One region of the Allobosea sp. 01N443 genome, then DNA from elsewhere that is predicted to be linked to it. Evidence: predicted binding sites of a transcription regulator. Region 1 holds the regulator's gene; each other region holds the start of a gene.
What was found. Region 1 encodes LexA, which represses DNA repair genes until DNA is damaged. Its sites were predicted from a motif close to TGTTCNNNNTGTGTTCNG; they were not measured.
Positions count from the first base shown of each region.

Region 2: a site for LexA is predicted at 3,211-3,228, ahead of AC1DRP_RS02345 (ImuA family protein). Genes of this name have one in related genera too.
Region 3: a site for LexA is predicted at 3,882-3,899, ahead of AC1DRP_RS04745 (LexA family protein). Genes of this name have one in related genera too.

Region 1 covers NZ_JBFTRC010000152.1:10-3,987, forward strand. Annotated here, with positions in the region: partial or broken gene AC1DRP_RS27075 (indole-3-glycerol phosphate synthase TrpC) at 1-362, shown strand, start outside; gene moaC (cyclic pyranopterin monophosphate synthase MoaC) at 359-847, shown strand; gene AC1DRP_RS27085 (molybdopterin molybdotransferase MoeA) at 844-2,055, shown strand; gene lexA (transcriptional repressor LexA) at 2,137-2,841, shown strand; gene AC1DRP_RS27095 (ComEC/Rec2 family competence protein) at 2,835-3,978, opposite strand, start outside.
Region 2 covers NZ_JBFTRC010000004.1:10,697-15,678, reverse strand. Annotated here, with positions in the region: gene AC1DRP_RS02355 (error-prone DNA polymerase) at 1-881, opposite strand, end outside; gene AC1DRP_RS02350 (Y-family DNA polymerase) at 878-2,347, opposite strand; gene AC1DRP_RS02345 (ImuA family protein) at 2,367-3,194, opposite strand; gene phnC (phosphonate ABC transporter ATP-binding protein) at 3,420-4,238, shown strand; gene phnD (phosphonate ABC transporter substrate-binding protein) at 4,310-4,982, shown strand, end outside.
Region 3 covers NZ_JBFTRC010000010.1:31,089-36,070, reverse strand. Annotated here, with positions in the region: gene AC1DRP_RS04775 (HAD family hydrolase) at 1-331, shown strand, start outside; gene AC1DRP_RS04770 (metallophosphoesterase) at 316-1,122, shown strand; gene AC1DRP_RS04765 (hypothetical protein) at 1,119-1,253, shown strand; gene AC1DRP_RS04760 (RNA-binding protein) at 1,250-1,498, opposite strand; gene AC1DRP_RS04755 (hypothetical protein) at 1,870-2,166, opposite strand; gene AC1DRP_RS04750 (Y-family DNA polymerase) at 2,163-3,443, opposite strand; gene AC1DRP_RS04745 (LexA family protein) at 3,440-3,856, opposite strand; gene AC1DRP_RS04740 (hypothetical protein) at 4,261-4,982, shown strand, end outside.

The DNA of each region.
Region 1 (3,978 bases):
ACGGGACAGCCCGCGCGCTGAACGAGACGGCAAAGTCACTCGGCATCGACGTGCTGGTCGAGGTTCACAACGAAGCCGAGCTCGATCGTGCCCTCGAGCTCGACAGCCCCCTGCTCGGCATCAACAATCGCGACCTTCGCAGCTTTGCCGTCGATCTCGCCGTCACCGAGAGACTTGCTCCGCGCGTCCCCGCGGACCGCATCATCGTTGGCGAGAGCGGCATCTTCAGCCATGCCGACATCGCACGGTTGCAGCGCGCCGGCGTCAACACCTTCCTCGTCGGCGAGAGCCTGATGCGGCAGGACGATGTCGCCGCTGCCACCCGTGATCTCCTGACCGGTTCTGCGCGCAGCGCAGCATGAGCAAGCTCAGCCATCTCGACGCCAGCGGCCAGGCCCATATGGTCGATGTCGGCGACAAGGAGGAGACCTCGCGCATCGCTGTCGCCGAGGGCTGTGTCGTCATGCAGCCCGGGACTCTGGCGATCGTGCGCGATGGCGACGCCAAGAAAGGCGACGTACTTGGCACGGCGCGCCTGGCTGGAATCATGGCCGCTAAGCGCACGCATGAACTGATCCCGCTCTGTCACCCCCTGCTGATCAGCAAGATCAGCGTCGACCTCACCCTGGACGAGACATTGCCCGGGGTGCGCGTGAGCGCTGAGGTCAAGATGAAGGGACAGACCGGCGTCGAGATGGAGGCGTTGACCGCTGTCGGCGTCGCCTGCCTCACAGTTTACGACATGGTCAAGGCGGTCGACCGGGCGATGCGGATCGAAGGCATCAGGCTCGTCCACAAGTCAGGTGGAAAATCCGGCACTTTCGATCTCCCGGAAACTGCGCGATGAGCCTCACGCCCGTCCCCGTCGCCCTGAAGGCGCTGATCGACAGCGTTCCGGCACCGACACCATCAGAAACCCTGCCACTCGCACATTGCGTAGGGCGCGTGCTCGCCGCCGACCTGCAGGCGCTTCGGACCCAGCCCCCCTTTGCCAACTCCGCAATGGACGGATACGCCGTTCGCGCAGATGATATTGCGCCGGCAAATGAATTGCGTGTCATCGGCGAATCGGCTGCCGGTCGTTCCTTCTCAGGGATGGTCCGCTCCAATGAGGCTGTTCGCATCTTCACCGGTGCTCCGATTCCGGAGGGCGCCGATACGATCCTGATTCAGGAGAATGCGGACGGCGTCGGCACTGCGACGATCCGCGTGCGCGAGGGCGCCGAGCGCGGCAAGTTCGTTCGTCAGGCAGGATTGGACTTCTGCGAGGGCGAGGTGTTGCTTCTCGCCGGCAGCCGGCTCGACAGTGCGAGCCTCGGCCTCGCGGCAGCCATGGGCCACCCCATGCTCACGGTGCGTCGCAAGCCACTGGTCGCGATCCTCGCGACCGGCGACGAACTGGTCCAGCCCGGCGAGCCGGTTGGACCCGACCAGATCGTCGCGTCCAACAGTTTTGCGCTCGCCGCGCTGGTCGAGCAGGCCGGCGGCACGGCGCTCGATCTCGGGATTGCCCGCGATGATCATGCCGATCTCGCCGACAAGATTGGCCAGGCACGGAAGGCCGATGCCGATGTGCTGATCACCCTCGGAGGAGCCTCGGTAGGTGAGCACGATCTCGTCCAGGCAGCGTTGATCGGTCAAGGCATGGCGCTCGGCTTCTGGAAGATCGCCATGCGGCCGGGCAAGCCGATGATGATGGGCCGCCTCGGCCGCATGGTCGCGCTCGGCCTACCCGGAAACCCCGTCTCGTCCATCGTCTGCGGGCATCTCTTCGTCGTGCCCCTGCTCAGGACCCTCCTGGGCGTACCGGAACCGGAGCGCGATCTGAGTGAGCCTGCAATCGTCGGAAGAAATTTGCYGGCAAATGATGAGCGGCGGGACTATATGAGGTCGGAACTGACGCTCACTCCGGAAGGATGGCTGGCAACGCCCTTCGCCAAGCAGGATTCATCGATGCTGGCCACTCTTGCCCGCGCCGACGCGCTACTCATTCGCGAATCGTTTGCTGCGCCGGCAAACAAAGGCGACAACTGCCGGATCATCCGCCTACGCTGAGCGCGCTTGCGGAACACAACGCGAACCTGTATGGTGTTCGTGCTTTGTTTCGATTCCATACAAAGAGCGCCGGCGGGAACCATGCTGACACGCAAACAGTTCGAACTGCTTCGTTTCATCCAGGAACGCCTGCGCGAGACAGGGGTGCCCCCCTCCTTCGACGAGATGAAGGACGCGCTCGATCTGCGCTCCAAGTCCGGTATCCATCGCCTGATCATGGCGCTGGAGGAGCGCGGGTTCATTCGCCGCCTTCCCAATCGAGCCCGAGCGCTGGAGATCATAAAGCTGCCCGAAGGGGCCGGCGGCCCTCAGGCGACGCGCGGACGGTTCAGCCCCTCCGTCGTCCAAGGGGGGCTTGGCAAGGTCCGGCCGATCGCACCGCCCCCGGACGAAGATGTGCGCTCCACGGTTGCGATTCCGGTCATGGGGCGGATTGCCGCCGGTACACCGATTTCCGCCATCCAGAGCCGCAGCCATACCGTGGCACTGCCTGCCGACATGCTTGGCCCCGGTGAACATTTTGCCCTCGAGGTTCGCGGCGACTCGATGGTGGAAGCCGGCATTCTCGACGGCGATACGGTGGTGATCAAGCGTCAGGACACGGCCAATACCGGGGATATCRTCGTGGCTCTGATCGATGACGAGGAAGCAACGCTGAAGCGACTGCGCAAGCGCGGCTCCTCGATCGCGCTCGAGGCTGCCAATCCCGCCTATGAGACAAGGGTGCTGGGACCGGACCGCGTCAAGATTCAGGGCCGCCTGGTCAACCTGATGCGGCGCTACTGAAGCGGCTCGTGTTCTTCGACAGCCGCCAGCGGCAAAGCCGGCGTGCTTGCAGGCCGCTCCCGCTTGCGGCTCCAGGGACGATCGACACCATCCTGCTCTGATAGATGGGCGCGCCAGCCGCCCTTGTTGCCGACAAGGGCGGTCGCGCCATCGCGCGACAATGCCCTGCGGTCGATCAGTCGTGCTGCGCACGGAGCGTTCCAYGGAATCGGCGTGATGACGAGATCGGCGCGCCGACAGTCCTCGACGATGGCCAGGCGATCACGTGCAAAGGCAACGCTTCGTCCATCCTTGCTGCGGACGACACAACCCAACGTGTCGCAGGTCGCGCCTTCCCGCAGGCTGTTGTCGTCAGTCCGGCGATTATCGCCATCTGCGTTCAGCCATTGCTGCAGCACGAAGCGGCTCGGTTGCCCCGCCAGGATCATGCGACCATCGCCCCCGCGGACCAGGATCCCGGAACCATCGCGTTCGATCAGGATGTCGGGCCTGTCGGGCTTCGCTGCCACGAGCAGTCCCGCGATCAGGGGGGCGACGGCCAGGAAGCGCAGCGGTGTCGTCCAGAGCGTGATCCAGAGAAGCGCGGCGGCAAAGCATGCGAGCGCCGCGGCCCCGAATGCAGGAATGATCACCGCGGAGTGGTCGAATCCCGCAACCCAGCGCGCGGATTGCAGCACATAGTCCGAAGCGACTCCCATGAGCGCCCAAGCCGGCCAATCCAGGCCGAAGGGATAGGCGAGCACGCCGAAGACAGCGGCAGGCATGACGATCAGGGAAACGAAGGGCAAGGCGAGCGCATTGCCGAGCAGACCGAAGGGGTTGAAGGTCTGGAAGTGATAGGCACCGAACGGTGCGGTTGCGACCGTCGCCAGCACGGTCGTGACCGTGAGCCCGACCACCGCGATCCAGATCGGCCGTAGCGGCCAAGGCAGGTTCGCCGGCGCCTCGGAGTGGCCGCGATCCTCCCAGCGCTCGGCAAAGGCGATCAGCGCCGCGACAGCGCCAAAGGACATCTGGAAGCTTGGACCAAGCAGCGCGTCAGGCTCGCGCAGCAGAACGATCATCGCAGCGAGAGCCAGATTGCGCATGCTGAGCGCCGGGCGATCGACGAGAATCGCACCGAGCATGACCAATGTC
Region 2 (4,982 bases), on a different contig from region 1:
GTGCTGCCCGGCGGCACCGGCTCGTCCGGATACTCATATTGCAACTGGTCGAGCGAGAACCGGCAGCGTTCGAGGAAGCGCACCGTCTCCGCCACCATCTCCGGCGCGTGCCGGAACAGGTGGGCCATCTCGCGCGGCGATTTGAGATGGCGCTCGGCATGGGCCTCCAGCATGCGCCCGGCTCGCTCGATCGGGACATGCTCGCGGATGCAGCTGACGACATCCTGCAAGGGCCGCCGCTCGGGCGCATGATAGAGCACGTCGTTGACGGCAAGGCAGGGCACGCCCGCCCTGGTCGCGAGCTGCACCAATGCATCGGCGCGGCGCCGGTCGTCGCCGCGATGCGGCATGTCGATACCCAGCCAGAGTCGACCGCGCGCAAATTCGAAAACGCTCGCGAGTGCCGCCGCGATCTCGCTGTCCGGCCGCCGGTCCGGCATCAGGATCAGCAGCATGCCTTCCGCGAATTCGCGCAGGTCGGAGAGCGTGAGGATGCATTCGCCCTTCTTCTCGACCTTCATCTTGCCGTGGGTCAGCAGGCGGCAGAGCCTGCCATAGGCGTCGCGATCCTGGGGATAGGCGAGCAGGTCGGGCGTGCCATCGGACAGGACGAGGCGGACCCCGACCGCGAATGTCAGCTTCGTTGTGGCGATACCCCCCTCGCGCATCGCCGCATGGGCCCGCACCACGCCGGCCAGAGAATTGCGGTCGGCGAGCCCGATTCCGGCAAGGTCGAGTTCGGCCGCCCGGCCAACCAGTTCCTCCGGACTCGAGGCTCCGCGCAGGAAGGAGAAGTTGGAGGTAACCGCGAGTTCGGCATAGCGCGCGGCTGGTCCTCCCGGGGCAGCCTCGACCAGGCGATTGTCATTGAGCCCGCTCACGCGAAAAGCCCGTGCATGAACCAGGGTGGATGCGCGGCCTCGCGGCCATAGAGTCCGTCGCGATAAAGCCAGAAGCGCCTCCCGCCCGGCTCTTCGACGCGAAAATAGTCGCGGGTCGGCGCGATCCTGCCCGTCGTCGCCCACCATTCGGCGGCGATCCGCTCCGGCCCCTCCGCCTTGGCGACCTCATGCAGCACGCGCCGCCAGCGGAAACGCGTCGGCGGTCCGTCCGGAATTTCGGCCAGGACCTCGATCGGCTCAGGCCGCGACAGCAGCCGCAGGGGCCGTTCCGGGGCAGCGCTCGGTGCCGGCCAGTCTGGGGAAAGGCCGAGCCGTACAAGCTCGCCATGCCGCAGGGCGGGCACCGCCAGCGCCGCACGCTCGGGATCATGGCTGTCCTGCGCCAGGAAACGCCGCACGCGATCCGGGCCGATCCGGGCCGCGATCGCATCGGCGACCTCCGTCAATGCCCGCTCGGCGGCGGCTTCGTCGGGCTCCTCCTTCCCCCCGGCGGCGAGCGTTCCCTGATCGACGGCGAAAGGCTCGGTCGCACCGGCCGAGAGCCGGATCAGGTCGAAGCCGAAGCCGGGATCGAGCGGGTCCGCCAAGGCATCCAGCTTCAGGGCGAAGAGCCGGTCGAGCGCAGCCGGATCGCGCAACGGCATCCCGGTCTCGATGCCGAGACGGCGCACGGCCCCGTCACTGCGGAAAAAGCTCGCCTCGAACAGTCTTGCGCCTTCGCCCCGCGCTTCCAGCATGCCGGCGAGACTTTCCTCCAGGCCGGCCAGGGCGGCCCGGATACCGGCCTCATGCGCCAGCGGCTCGGCAAAACGCCGCTCCGCCATACAGTCCGGCAGCGGTCGTCGCGGGGACAGCGCCTGCGGCAGGCGGCCAAGCGCCTGGTCGAGCCTGTCGAGCAGGTCGCGGCCGAAACGGGCGGCCAGCGGCGCGCGCGGCCGCGTCTCCAGATCGGCGATATGGGTGAGGCCCATGCGCGCGAGCCCGTGCTGCCGTGCCGCCTCCAGTCCAAGCGCCGCGGTCGGCAAGGGCCACAGGGCCTCGCTCTCCCCGTCCGGCGGCACGATGCCGCCGCGCCCATAGCGCGCGACACCCCAGGCGGCGCGCGCCGTCCCGGCAATGGCGGCGCGCAGCGTAAAGCCCTGTCGTTTCAGCCGAAGCAGGCAGTCGCGGCCAAGCGCGGCCTCGCCGCCAAAGAGATGGGTGCAGCCCGAGATATCGAGCAGCAATCCATCCTCGCCATCGAGCGCGACCAGCGGTGTATAGCGGTCGCACCAGTCGGCAACGGCGTAGAGCAGGGCCGCATCGGCCGCCCTGTCCTCCTCGACCACGACCAGCCGCGGGATCATCGCCCGCGCATCGGCCAGCGCCATGGTCGCATGAAGGCCGAGACGTTCGGCTTCGACATCGAGGCTCGTCAGCCGGAAGGCGCCCTTCGCCTTGCCCACCACAACAAGAGGACCAGGATCATCCGCTGGCCCGCCGGGCTGCGGGCCAGGCCTCTGCGATATTGCCCGAACGGATGCGCCCTGGCTGCGTCTGATCCGGTCGATGGGCAGGCGCGGGAACCAGAGCGACAGGAAGCGGCTCGCGGAAGCTATACGCATGACTGTCCCACTCCATCACCCACTGCCCTGTCGCCCCATGCCGGTTGCGCAGCACCGTGACCGCAAAACTCGGCCGGCCCGGCCCATGCGCTCTCATCCGCCCCTCCGAAGGCGCCGCCGAAACCGACCAGCGGATCGTCGCCGCGCTTGGAGCAGGACTGCTTCCCAGCCGCAGGAGAAAAGCCGTCGCGCCGGCATCCCGCGCCGCCAGGACGAGACGCCGGCTGGCCGTGAGATCGAGGCAGGCCGGCGCACCTTCGAGCTCGATCACCACCGCGCCGATACCCGAGCGCGGGTCATTGCCGCGCGGAAAGGCGTCGCCCGCCGCCTTCAGCACGGCAAGCGGATCGCGCCCCCGCACCGCAAGCACCCGGTCGGGATCGAGCCCGAACGCTGCAAGCCCCGGCGCATAGAGTTCGCCCCCTTCCGCGCCGGCGGAATCCTGCCGCAGCCAGACGACCGGCCGCCGCTCCAGCCGCGCGATCAGCCCGGCGACGAAGCCCGTCGCCGCCGGAGCCTGATGCGCCGCAGCCACGATCTCGTGCAGGGCATGGCGGCGCAGCGGCCCCAGCGCCGCATCGGCCGCCGCGTGGCCAAGGCTGAAGCTCGCCTCCCCGCCCAGCGAGACGGAGACGCTTTCCAAACCGGCAATGCTTCGCCGCAGCGCGGCGACGGCATGATCGCTCACGTCTTGGCACTCCAAATGTTCCTATTTTGTTCTTTATGACTCCGCCGCCTCAGACGAGTCAACAGCCTCCGTGACGCCCCGCCCCATAGCCCCCGATCCTGCTGTCACGGCCCTGTCATCTGTCGCCGATACCGGTTTGCGCACTGCAAGAGAGCATGAGCTCCGGACTGCGCCTCGCCCATGTCCGGATGTCGRCATGCTCGCTCCTCGATGGGAAGACCGTTCATGCTGCGTATCGAAGGCCTGACCAAGCGCTTCAGCGGCAAAGCCGCCGTGGACAATGTCTCGCTGTCGATCCCGAAGGGCGAAATGGTCGGCGTCATCGGCCGCTCCGGCGCCGGCAAGTCGACCCTGCTGCGCATGATCAACCGCTTGGCGGAGCCGAGTTCCGGCCGCCTGATCAGCGACGAGCGCGATGTCACCGCATTGAAGGGCCCCGAACTGCGCGCCTGGCGTCGCGACACCGCGATGATCTTCCAGCAGTTCAATCTCGTCGGCCGCCTCGACGTGCTGACCAATGTCCTGCTTGGCCGGCTCAATCACCGCTCGGCCTTCCTGACGCTGGTGAAGAGCTTCTCGCCGGACGACAAGATCCGCGCCATCGCCGCACTCGAGCGTCTCGACATGGGCCATCTTCTGGCCCAGCGCGCCGAGACCCTCTCGGGCGGCCAGCAGCAGCGCGTCGCGATCGCCCGCGCCCTGGTCCAGGAGCCGAAGGTCATTCTCGCCGACGAGCCGATCGCTTCGCTCGATCCGCGCAACACCCAGGTCGTGATGGATGCGCTCTTCCGCATTAATCGCGAGGACGGCATCACCGTGATCTGCAATCTGCATGATCTCGATATCGCGGCGAAATATTGCGACCGACTGATCGGCATGGCCGCAGGCAAGGTCGTGTTCGACGACGTGCCGCAGGCGCTGACCCGCGAGATCGCGGCCGAACTTTACGGCATCGAGGCCAAGGATGCCGGCGCCGAGGCGCTCGACGCGCTCGATGCCATCGCCATCGCCGAAGCCAAGCGCGCCAAGCAGACCGCGGCCTGAGCCGAGTTCAAGCCCGGCCAGGACCGCTCACACCTGAAAAGACCGCCAACAGCCTTCAACAGGAGCAAACCATGCTGACCCGTCGTCATACCCTCACGCTCGCCGCCGCCGGCCTGGCCGCGACGCTCGCCGCTCCCGCCTTCGCGCAGGACTGGAAAGCCAAGTATCCGGAGCTGATCTTCGCCATCATCCCGTCCGAGAACGCGTCTGGCGTCGTCGAGCGCTACACCCCCTTCGTCAACTACCTCGCGAAGGAACTCGGCACCAAGGTGACGCTGCGCATCGCCAACGACTATGCCGCGATCATCGAAGGCCAGCGCGCCGGCAACATCCATATCGGCATGTACGGCCCCGCCTCCTTCGCCCGCGCCCGCATGACCGGCGCCAAGGTCGATGCCTTCGCGATCGAGACCAATCTCGACGGCACCAAGGGCTACCACTCCGTCTTCTACGTGAAGAAGGACTCGCCCTATCAGAAGGTCGAGGACCTGAAGGGCAAGAATCTCGGCCTCGTCGATCCCAATTCCACCTCTGGCAACAATGTGCCGCGCTTCGTGCTCGACGGCATGAAGATCGAGCCCGAGACCTTCTTCGGCAAGGTCGTCTATACCGGCAGCCACGAGAACGCGGTCATCGCGCTCGGCCAGGGCACCGTCGACATCGCCGCCAACTGGTGGAACGACGAGCAGGAATCCAACCTGCAGCGCATGGCCCGCAAGAACATGGTCAAGGCCGACGATTTCC
Region 3 (4,982 bases), on a different contig from region 1:
GCCTTATGCTGAACCGCTGCTAGCTATCCTCCCAGGCATTCCTGACGCGCTCGTCCTTTCGTTTGAGGTCGGCTTCATCAAGCCACAGCCCGAAATCTTTCATTGCGTCTGCGAGGAACTCGGCCTTCGCGCCGAGCAGATCTTGTTCATCGGTGACACCCCAGAAGCAGATATCCTGGGGCCGAGGACCGTCGGCATGCACGCCATGACTATCGATGCGTTCGAAGCAGCCGTGAACGGACGTGAAGAGCGCCGGATATCCGCTGAGGAAGTGCGGTCGCCTGAGATTCATCAGTTGCTCGAGCGGGTGCGCGAGTGCGTCTGCTCGTGATCTCGGACCTTCATCTGGAGTTCGGGCCATTTGAGTTCCCGACGCCCATGCCAGAATTCGAAGTGGCCGTTTTTGCTGGCGATATTGGTCAGCCTATTGTCGATGCGATTGAGTGGATGGCCGGCCAGAGGGAGGGCGGTCCTCTAATGGGGCGCCCTGTCGTCTACGTCGCAGGAAACCACGAGTTTTACCGCAGCGAGATGAAGTCGAACCTGGCCGAGGCCGGAAGGGTCTCCGACGACGCCGGCATTCACTTTTTGCATCGACGAGCGGTCACCATCAATGGCGTCCGTTTCATTGGTTGCACGCTTTGGACCGACTATCGACTGCTCGGAACTCCCAAACCCTCTATGATCACGGCTGGCCAGGAACTGAATGACCATCGCCTGATCCGGTATCGCGAGGAGAGCGGACACTTCAGTCGCTTCATGCCATGGCACGCGGCGGCAGAGCACCGGCTCGATCTCGCGTTCATTCGCGGCGAACTGGCAACTTCGCATGACGGGCCGACCGTCGTGGTGACGCACCATGCGCCACACCCGCAATCCGTTCAGCCGAGGCACCAGGGCAGCGCACTGTCGCCGGCCTTCGTGTCAGACCTCAGTCCTGTGATCGAACAGTTTCAGCCTGAGCTTTGGATCCATGGCCATGACCATGGATCGCACGATTATCGGATCGGCAAGACGCGCATTTTTGCAAATCAGGCTGGCTACCCAAACCTTCACCGGGATCGCGAGAACAGAGGGTTCGATCCGCGCTGCGTCATTTGCGTCGATGGAGCGGGGAAATGAGCGGCTACGATGAAGTTCGTTGTGAGATGCCGATGCTCGCCTCCGACCTCGAGGCCGAAGCGGTTTTTCACACGCGAGCATTCATTGCGGTCTTCGGGGAGCAGGATTTCATCGGCTCGGCAAGTTTCTAGTTGAAGCGCGTGACGAAGTACTCGCGGAAGGCCGTTGCGTCCTTTGCGTCGAGGAAACTCACGCGCATGCACCTGCGCTCAGGCTGCATCAATATGCGGGCTTTATGCGAAATCTCGTGGTCACCCAGCCATATTCCGATGTCGAACAGGCGCTCGTTCAGCGTGATCGGTTCGAGGGGAAGGTCGATCGAGAATGTCCCCGCGATGCCGTCACGGGTAGTCGCGGCGATCCCGGATTTCTGCATGTCGCCCTCCTGCCGCTCAGGATGAGGTTGTATAGATTAGTCCTCTCTGCAGGATCTGTTCAATCGCGAAGCCCAGGCCGCGTAAGGCGTATTCTTGGTCAAGTGTCGATTGAAGTCCGGAGCGCCGTCGTCCCACCAGACAGGGCCCCGCTCACCAAGGGCAACCTTGGCTGCTTCGACGGCGGCGCGGGCGACATGGGGTTCGCCGCTTCCGCGTTTGACGTCCTTCACAGCACGGCGAGCATCTATCAGCTCGGTGACAAGCTCGTGACGGCGCGCAGCCGGAAGGGCGGGATTTGTTGCTCGCCACAGCCTGCCAGCGACCATGAAATATCTGCCGTCCGGTGTTGTCGGATGATCGCGCCGGTCGCTCAATCCGGATACTCGCGAGCGAGCCGATCATAAGCGTCCTCGGCAGCGGCGTCGCCCGCCATGGCATTTTCGATTTCATTCTCGTCGACGAGCACCCCGCCGAAATGTGCGACGAAGGCGCGCGCCAAGCCCCGGTCTTCGAATGCGATGCGGACCGTCTCTGAACCGGGGAAACGGTCGAGAACGCGGAACCCGATTTGCCAGTCGCCACACCAACTCTCGATTCTGCGCAGGCGTTCCGGTGCAGCGACGGGGTCCAATTTCATTTCGACCTGATGACTGAAGCCTGGCATCACGCCCTCCCTACGACCGGCACCTCGTCGAGCCGCGTCGTGTAACGCGGCGAACGCATCTCGAACTTCGTGACCCACGCCTTCTGCTGGCGGGCGATGCCGGCCGCTGCAGGGTACACAACGCCACGACCGTGTTGCTTGTTGCACGCGTCCAGCGCTTCCATGAGCCGGCCGCTCTTCTTGCGATCGAGGGCGCCGATCAGGGCTCGCTGCGACATCTCGGGCGCCACCAGGTCGACCGTCATCAAGCCGGCCTTGGCGTAGCGGTAACCCGGCTTCCAGATCCGCCGCGCTCCCCATTTGGCGGCGCGGACGAGGACGAGGGTGTCGTTGCTCGCCTCGGGAAAGTCGACCGTGGTCGAAACCGAGCGGGAAGGGCCGCTGTCGAACGGCGATGTGTGGAAGAAGACAGTGACGTGATCCGTCGCCAATCCATGGTGCCGGAGCTTCTCGCCCAGGCGGGTGGCATGGGCGGCGATCGCCTCCTGCATCATCTCGAGGCTTTCGACCCGGCCGGAAAACGACCTGGTCACGGCACAGCCTTTTCGCGTGGGGGCGACGCTATCCAGATCGAGGCAGGGCTGGCCGCGCAGTTCCTGGATAATCCGCTCGCCAACGACGGTCAGCGACTTGCGAGCACGCTTGGGATCGAGGGCGGCGACATCGGCTGCCGTCTTGCAGCCGAAAGCGCCCAGCTTGGTCTGGCTGGCACGGCCGATACCCCAGACGTCCTCCAGCGGCATCAGCGACAGCCATTCCCGACGCGCTTCCTCACTCGTCAGGTCGCAGGTGCCGCCGAGCTGAGGCGTGGTCTTCGCAATCTTGTTTGCGAGCTTCGCCAGTGTTTTCGTTGGGCCGATGCCGACGCAGGTGGGGACACCGGTCCATTTCGAAACCGTGGAGCGCAGGTCGTGGCCCAGTTCCTCACGATGCTCAGGCGCCACCGGGGTCAGGTCGAGGAAGCTCTCGTCGATCGAGTAGATCTCGATATCGGGGGAGAACCGCTCATAGACGGTGTTCATCCGGCGGCTCATGTCGCCGTAGAGCGAATAATTCGACGAGAAGACGACGACGCCCTCGCGTTTGCACAGGTCGCGGATCTGGAACATCGGCGCGCCTATCTTGATGCCGAGCGCCTTTGCCTCAGCCGTCRTGGCGACTGCGCAGCCGTCATTGTTCGACAGCACGATCACCGGTCGGCGTCGCAATTTCGGGTCGAACACGCGCTCGCAGGAGCAGTAGAAGCTGTTCCCGTCGATCAGGGCGAACGAGCGCTTCATCGCCGGAAGCGCCGCACCGCGTTGGTGACCACGCCGAAGATATCGATTTCGGCGTCTGGACCGGGGTCGTAGTCGGGGTAGCGCCGGTTGCCGAACGCGAGACTTGAACGGCCGCCGGCGATCTTGAAAACCTTGACGCTGCGCTCGCCGTTGACGTCGACCACGACGGCATCGCCATCCCGCGGGACCAGGCTGCGGTCGACCGTGATCAAGCTGCCGTCGAAAATTCCGACGTCGATCGCGCTGTCGCCGGCGACGGTCATGATGTAGGTCGCGGGAGCGTTTTTGATCAGCGCCCGCGACAGGTCGATCGGTGTGTCGAGGTAGTCGTCGGCCGGCGAAGGAAAACCCGCGCGCACGGCCTTCAGGTAGACCGGAAGAAAGATCGGCGGTCCGAGGTCGGCGGGGGACATGTGCATCGCGATGCGCTCCGATGGTTGGAACATAACAAGAACATCAGAAGCCCAACTCGAGTCAATAAGGGGAATTCGTGGCCCGCCGCTCATCACCCATCCCGACCGCTGCGCTCGTCCTACGAAGAGCCGTCAGCGGTGCGCCAGTAGCAGACGTTGGGGTCTCGCCAGGAAGCGGGCATTCCTGTTTTCAGCCGCCGGCCCCCCATTTTAACCCACGCTGAGACTGCTGGCGCCCGCCTCTGGTGTCATGGTTGAAAGAGTCGTGCCAGAGCATCAAAATGCACCAGAAATATGCGAATCGTCCAATTTGGCTTATAGTTCGCACTTCCCTCAGAAGTCCTTTGCGTCGCGGTCGTTGTAGGAGTCGTTGAGGCCAACTGAAGCTTTTGGATGCGCAGATCATGTTTGGTCACGAACGCTTGCAAGCCGTGCGAAGGCTCGTTGCCGAATACGTCCGAAGCCCTTCGCTTCGTCATCTCCGCGAACCAAGCTCAGTTGATCGCCTTGCCGAGCAGATTGTTAAGGTTGTTGACCGGGAGCCAACCGTTTGGCGCAAATGGGAAGGGCAACGCGAGGACGTTCTGCGGGCTGCTGCCCCGTGTTGGATACCCTCGGAAGACCTGCGCAGTTTTCTGAACGATCTGCCGGGGCCGAAGCTCACCTCGACCGACCTTGCTCAGCGACTTAGGGCGATCCACGAGGAGCCATATAGTTCGTATCCTGACGAGGCGCTGCGGGAAGAATGTCTCGCGCTCTACGCTCGCGAACGAGCCGCTGGAACCGAGCTGCCAGCGATCATCGGGGCCTTGCAAGAATTTGTTGAAACAGAAACAGAGCGGCTCCGTCTTGCTTCGGTGGCGGCTTGGCGCCAGCGCCAAAAGGAGGAGCTGGAAGCGCTCCAGCAACGCTTCATCGCTGGGGCTGATTGCAAGTGGGTAGCTGTCGGCACCTCAAAAGACGTGTTTTCTCGCAAGAACGGCCGAGCCTATCGACTGTCGCCGACTAAAAACAAGCGATGGGACCTGTTCCGTATTCAAGCAGCTGAGGACCCCGGCAAGCTCATCGGCACTTATGGTTCTAGAGGCGAGGCAAACAAAGCACTTGCGAAGCTGGCTTACGATTC